Regions from separate parts of the Sphingomonas sp. S-NIH.Pt3_0716 genome, predicted to be linked through region 1. Evidence: riboswitches for the same ligand, from Rfam matches in the RefSeq annotation. Region 1 holds a riboswitch; the other holds the start of a gene.
What was found. Region 1 has a riboswitch for cobalamin ahead of cobW (cobalamin biosynthesis protein CobW). Riboswitches for the same ligand answer to the same signal wherever they lie in the genome.

Region 1 (3,347 bases):
GACGATGATGTCGGGCGCGATGTCGGCCAGCAGCCCGCCGAGCCAGTCGCGCACGAACGGCTCGCGTAGCGCGCGGACATGCACGGCGGCGACATTGAAGCCGCGCGCGCCAAGCGCCGCGACCATCGCATCGACCGCGCTCAGCGTGCCGGCCACCACCAGCGCGCGATAGAAGATCAGCAGCGCCACCGGCCGCCCCTCGACCCAGGTTGCGCGCAATTCGGCCACGCCCGGCCGGTCATGGCCGGGCAGGTACAGGCCTGCGTCGGCGATCGGCAGCGGATGGTCGGGCTCGCCCGCATCCGCGCCGGTCAGCCGCGCGGCGCAGCGCAGGAAGGAGAGCGCATTGGCGGTGCCGCCCTGGCGCAGATAGTCGCGCAGCTGCTCGCGCATCGCCGCCGGCACGGTGGAAGCCAGATCCAGCGCGGGATCGCCCTCGCGCCCGTCGGCGATCGCGGCGAAGGCGATGCCGCGTTCGCGCGCGACCTGCGCAATCTCGTCCACGCCATAGGGCCAGTAGCTCTTGCCGCCGAGCAGGATGACGCAGACGAAGCGCGCCTTGGCGATCACCTTCTCGACATAGAGATCAACCGAATAGGGATGTTTGAGCTGTAGCAGATTGGCCAGCCGCACGCTCGGCGCATCATCGGGCAGGCGCGCGGCGGCGGCGGCGAAACAGGCCAGGTCGCTGTCCGCCACGGTCAGGATGACGATGTCGCCGGGCGGCTGGTCGAGGTCGATCGCCTCCTCGCCGTCGCTGATCGTTCCCGGCGTGGCGGACAGGAGATGCATCAGCCGAGCACGGCCTGGATGTCGGCCTCGATAGCGGCGCGGTCCAGCCCCTTCTGGCCGATCACCACCAACTGGGTGCGGCGCGCTTCCTGCGGCTGCCAGGGGCGGTCGAAGAAATGCTGGATGCGCGGGCCGACCGCCTGCACGACGAGGCGCATCGGCTTGCCCGCGACCGCGACCATGCCCTTGACGCGCAGCACGTCATGGGTGGCGATCAGCGCGGACAGCGCCTCCACCAGCGTGTCGGGATCGACAACGGCATCGCCGCCGACGACGAAGCTGTCGAAATCATCATGGTCATGATCCTCGCCCTCCGCCTCATGGTGCGAGGGCCGGGCGTCGAGATCATCCTCCGCCGCCGCGACGATGCCCAGCAGCGCGCCGATATCGACCGCACCATGGGCAGCGCGGACGATCTTCACGCCGGGCCGCGTTTCGGCATCGACCTGCGCCTCGACCGCGGCCAGCGTGTCGGCATCGACCAGGTCGCTCTTGTTCAGCACCACCATGTCGGCGCAGGCGAGCTGATCCTCGAACAATTCCTCCAACGGGCTGTCATGGTCCAGATTGGGGTCGGCGGCGCGCGCTGCGGCCAGAGCGGCCTCGTCCGTGGCAAAACGGCCGGCGGCGACCGCATCGGCGTCGATCAGCGCGACGACGCCGTCCACCGTGGCGCGGGTGCGGATGTCGGGCCACTGGAACGCCTTGACCAGCGGCTTGGGCAGGGCCAGCCCCGAGGTTTCGATGATGATATGGTCGGGCGGGCTCGGCCGGTCGAGCAGCGCGGTCATGGTCGGCAGGAAATCGTCGGCCACGGTGCAGCAGATGCAGCCATTGGCCAGTTCGACAATATCCTCTTCGGGGCAGGCGGCGTCGTTGCAGCCCTTCACCAGTTCGCCGTCGACGCCGACATCGCCAAATTCGTTGATGATGAGGGCGAGGCGGCGCCCCTTCGCATTTTCCAGCAGATGGCGGATCAGCGTGGTCTTGCCCGCGCCCAGGAAGCCGGTGATGACGGTGGTCGGAATCTTGGCAGATGCAGTGTTGGCCATGACAAATACTCGCGCGCCGGAGCAACCGGGGCGGGAGCGAACCGGGCGCGCACGCACGGCCGGCCGGCATCGCGGACGGGCGCTTGTTCGCCCGCAGATGCGTGACCGCGCGGCTCCAGCCGCCAACCTGTCGCTCAGACGGAACACCGTGCCCCGGCCATCCCCTGGACCAAAGCAAGAGCGACCTAAACGCCGGCAGGTCTCCTGGCTTGCGGGTCATAGCGGGAGGAACGGCCTTCCCAGGCCTCGCAAGATTTAGCGTCCGGCCCAGTGGCTGCCCTCCCGGCTGGGGAGGGCGCTGTTCATCACGCTCGCCGCTCACAGTTGCAGGGACAGCTGCGGACTTGGATGCCATGGCATCCGCACCGCCTTCCCATTTTAAGCCCCCGTGGGGGCACCGGCGCGATCATGTCGGGACGATGCGAAGCGCCGTCCCTGGGCCGGTTCCTAGTCGCTTTGGGCAGCGGTGACAATCCAGCCATCGGCGATGCTGAGCGGCCAGGGCGCGATGCGCTGGCCGACGCATGGCCCACCGACGCAGACGCCATCGTCGCGGCGAAACAGGGCCCCGTGCCAGCTGCATCTTATATGGCTGCCATCCGGGGTCAGATAATCGTCCAGCTGCTGCGCCAACGGCAGGCAGGCATGGGGGCATTGATCGACAAAGCCGCTGACCTGGTCACCATCCCGCACGGCAAAGCCATGGAAGCGGCCGGCGCGCATCTGCAGCACGAAATTGCGTGCCTTGCCGTCGGCAATCTGGTCGATCGGGCACAGGCGCACGCCCGCCGGCGTCGCGAACAGGCGCGTGTCGGCGTCGCTCATGCGTCCGCGTCGGGCTGGCGATCGGGGTGCGCGGCGGCAAAGGCGGGGAGCGCGCATGCCGCCGCGTCCACGGCGCACAGCCGCGGAAAGGGCGTCAGGTCGACGCCGAAGCGCCGGGCATTGTAGAGTTGGGGCACGATATGGCAGTCGGCGAAGCTGGGCGCGTCGCCGAAGGCATGGGTGCCACCATGGCGCGCGACCAATGTTTCGAGCGCGGCCAGCCCCTCGCCGGTCCAGCGGGCGATCCAGGCGCGGACCTGATCCTCGCTGGCACCAAAATCCTGCCGCAGCGCCTGCAACACGCGCAGATTGCCGAGTGGATGAATGTCGCAGGCAATGATGCCGGCCATGGCACGGACGATCGCGGCATCGCCGGGATCGGCGGGCAGCAAGGGCGGCTGCGGCCAGCGCGCCTCGATCCATTCCAGGATCGCGCCGCTCTGCGTCAGCACGCTGTCGCCATCGACCAGCGCGGGCACCAGCCCCTGCGGCGCCAGCGCCCGATAATCGGGCGCGCGCTGCGCGCCGCTGCGCAGATCATGGGTGACCTGTGTATAGTCGATGCCCTTCAGGCCAAGGGCGATCCGCACGCGATAGCTCGCGCTCGACCGCCAATAGCCATGAAGGATAAGGTCGCTCATCGCGCCGGCACGATCATCGCGCGGCATTCGCCAAAGC
Region 2 (3,347 bases), on a different contig from region 1:
AAGAAACGCTGCTCCGCGCCCGCTTCCCAGCCATGGGCGCGTTCGGGATCGAGCGCCTGATTCCCATATTCGGAAAAGAGCTGATAGAGGGTCGGCGCCTTGAACCCTTCACCATAGCTGGCGCGCAGCACCGTCCCGGTCGGCAGCGCCCAGACGCCACCGGCGGAAAAGAGGGTCCGGCCGCCATAGCGGTTATGATCGTCGTAGCGCAGCCCGCCGGTCAGGGTCAGGCCCGTAATCGGCTGGGCATTGAGCTGGCCATAGACGCTGGTGATCTCCGCCTTGCCGCGGGCCGGGTCGGGAATCGGCACCGAAAGCGACGCCGAAGGCGACACGCTGCGGAAGCGGCTATTCTCATTCTCCACCCCGAACAGCGCGGTCCAGCCATCGGCAATGGCAAAGCTACCCTGATATTCGAGCCGCTGGTTGCGCCCCGCCGCGTCGAACGTCTGCTTGCGCTGGTTGCGCGGATCATAATTGTCGCGATCGGTGTCGGTATAGCCATAGCCGAAGCGGTTGCGGAACCGGCCGTCGAGCAGCGCGACGTTAAGGCCGACATAGCCGACAAATTCGCGATTGGTGCCATAGGCCGGGCTGTCCGCGCTGGTGGCGTCGAAATCGACCCGGCCGTCGGAATAATAGCCGCGCAGGTCCGCGCTGATCCCGTCCGCCAGCGCGACCTCGACCCGGCCGGTGACGCTGCGATTGGTGTAGCCGTCCTTCTCCTTGCCGCCAAAGGCCGGGCTGATCGCGGAAATGCCGTCGGTGGTGAAGCTCTGGCCGCCGATCCTCCAACTGACCGGGCCGGTCTTGCCGCCCAGCGCCGCACGGGCGCTGACCGTGTCACGCGACCCCGCCTCGATATCGAAGCTACCCTCCAGCGCCTTTTCAGGCATGGCGGTCACGACATTGACGACACCGCCGATCGCCTGGCTGCCCCACAGGGTCGACTGCGGGCCGCGCAGCACTTCGATCCGCGAGGCATCGCCGACCAGCAGATTGGCGAAATTATAGCCGCCGCCGGCCGAGGACGGGTCGTTGAGCTTCACGCCGTCGATCACGACCACGGTCTGGTCGGATTCCGCGCCCCGAATACGCAGCGACGTCGCCGTGCCATAGCCGCCATTGCGCGAGATGCTGACGCCGGGCGTGCGCAGCAGCAATTCGGTGACGCCCAGATCCTGCGTCCGGTCGATCGCCGCCTTGTCGAGCACGGTGACGGAGGCCGGCACCTGATCCACTGGCGTGGCGAGGCGGGTCGCGGTGACGAGGATCGAGGATGCCCCGACATCGGCGGCGGCATCGGGCGGCGGCGCCTGCTGCGCCTCTTCGGCGAAAGCGGTGGTGGAGAGAAGGAAAGAACAGAAAGTCAGATATTTGAACACATAAGCCCCCGGACGAGGGACCGCATCCCAGGGACGATATCGGTGCCCGGCCGGGCGCGACATGGTCCCCGCAATGTGCGGTCCACCTGTCGCCACGCGGGTTCACCCCCGTCCGCTCGGCACACCCTGTCCGCGCGAAGGACGACCGCGACGGGCAGGTCTCCTGGCTCACGGGTCATCGCTGATTCATGCCGCCTTCTCAGAACCTTGCGGTCCCAATGGCATGTGGCACAAAGGCTCGCCGCTCACAGTTGCAGGGGCAGCCGGGGTCTTGAACCCCATTCCCTTTTCATCCCCGTTGCCGGGGAACCTGTCGCAGTCCGGGCGATAGGCGAGCCCGACTGGAGCGTCAATCTTCCTTGCCTGGCGGAGCGCGCCGGCTAAGGGAGGTGGCCATGCGGATATTTGCGCCCATCGGCCCCGGCAAGGGGATGATCGCCCTGATGATCGCTCTGGTCGGTGGCGCCACCTTATGGGCGGCCACCGCTCGCCAGCCTGCCAGTGCAGGCAAACGTCCGCAACGGATCGTGTCGCTCAACCTGTGCGCCGACCAGTTGCTGGTCGCGCTGGCCGATCGCGACCAGATTGCCGGCCTGACCCATAATGCCGCCGATCGACAGATGTCGGCGGTGGCGGCCGTAACGAAGGGCCTGCCCATCCTCGACGGATCGGCCGAACAGATATTGGCGACCAATCCCGATCTGGTGATCGGCATGCCGGCGCGGCGCAATCCGGCGATCGCGATCCTCAAGGCACAGCATTATCCCGCCGTCGATCTCAAGAGCGCGGACAGCTATGCCGATATCGTCGCGTCGATCCGCACGGTGGCGCAGGCGATCGGCCATGCCGACCGCGGCGAAGCGATGATCGCGCGGATGGACCGGGAGCTTGCCGCCCTGCCCCGCGCACCCCGGCCCAAGGTGGCGGCCTATTATCAACGGCGCGGTTATATGACCGGCACGGGCACGCTGGTCGACGACCTGATGACGCGGGCGGGGCTGCGCAACCTGGCCGCCGACCTTGGCAAGCCGGCGATCGCGCAGGTCAGCCTGGAGGAGATGGTCGCCGCCCGGCCCGACTATCTGATCGTCGAGAGCGCCACCGACCGCATCACCGACCAGGGCACCGAAATGCTGCACCATCCGGTGCTGCGCGACATAGCGCGCATCAGCCTGCCCCAGGCCTGGACCGTGTGCGGCGGACCGGCCTATGTGCAGGCGGCCCGCGCCCTGTCGCAGGCTGTCAGCGCCCGCTGAAGCTGGGCCGGCTCAGCCCTCGATGAAGTTGGCGGCGACTTCGGCCGGCACCCGCATCAATCGGCCGCTTTCCTTGTCGATCATCGCCCAGGTGGATTTGGCCGACACCTTCACCTTGCCGTCCGGCCCGGTGAACTCGATCAGCCGGTCGAACCGCGCGCCGCGCGGTCCTTCCGGAATCCAGGTGCGGCCCGACACGACATCGCCCTCGGTCACGTTACCGCGATAATCAACCTCATGCCGGGTCACGACCCAGATATAGGCGTCGACATGGGCCGGATCGGCATCGGTCATCCAATGTTCGACCGACAATTGCTCCATCCACTGCACCCACACCGCATTGTTCACATGGCCCAGCACATCGATATGCTCGGGCCGTGCGGTGAACTGCTTGGTGAAGCTCGACGCCATCAGCCTTCCACTCCCAGCTGCCACAGGATGAACGCAAATTCCTCGGCGGTCTCGTGCAGGCTCTCGAACCGGCCCGACTTGCCACCATGGCCCGCGCCCATATTGGTCTTGAGCAGCAGGATATTCTTGTCGGTCTTGGTGGCGCGCAGCTTTGCCACCCATTTGGCCGGCTCCCAATAGGTGACGCGCGGATCGTTCAGCCCGGCAGTCACCATCAGCGGCGGATAATCCTGCGCGGTGACATGGGTGTAAGGGTCATAGGACTGGATGGTGCGGAATGCGGCCTCATCCTCGA

Region 2: it holds a riboswitch for cobalamin, as region 1 does, so the genes downstream of both, BRX37_RS18885 (TonB-dependent receptor plug domain-containing protein) here and cobW (cobalamin biosynthesis protein CobW) in region 1, are expected to answer to the same signal.

Annotation. Positions count from the first base shown of each region.
Region 1 is NZ_QLJK01000003.1:112,761-116,107, reverse strand. Features, by position in the region: gene cobN (cobaltochelatase subunit CobN) at 1-792, opposite strand, end outside; gene cobW (cobalamin biosynthesis protein CobW) at 792-1,844, opposite strand; cobalamin riboswitch at 2,022-2,261, opposite strand; gene BRX37_RS03260 (Rieske (2Fe-2S) protein) at 2,292-2,669, opposite strand; gene maiA (maleylacetoacetate isomerase) at 2,666-3,310, opposite strand; gene fahA (fumarylacetoacetase) at 3,307-3,347, opposite strand, start outside.
Region 2 is NZ_QLJK01000025.1:4,672-8,018, reverse strand. Features, by position in the region: gene BRX37_RS18885 (TonB-dependent receptor plug domain-containing protein) at 1-1,385, opposite strand, end outside; cobalamin riboswitch at 1,522-1,714, opposite strand; gene BRX37_RS18880 (ABC transporter substrate-binding protein) at 1,781-2,641, shown strand; gene BRX37_RS18875 (acyl-CoA thioesterase) at 2,654-3,052, opposite strand; gene BRX37_RS18870 (S9 family peptidase) at 3,052-3,347, opposite strand, start outside.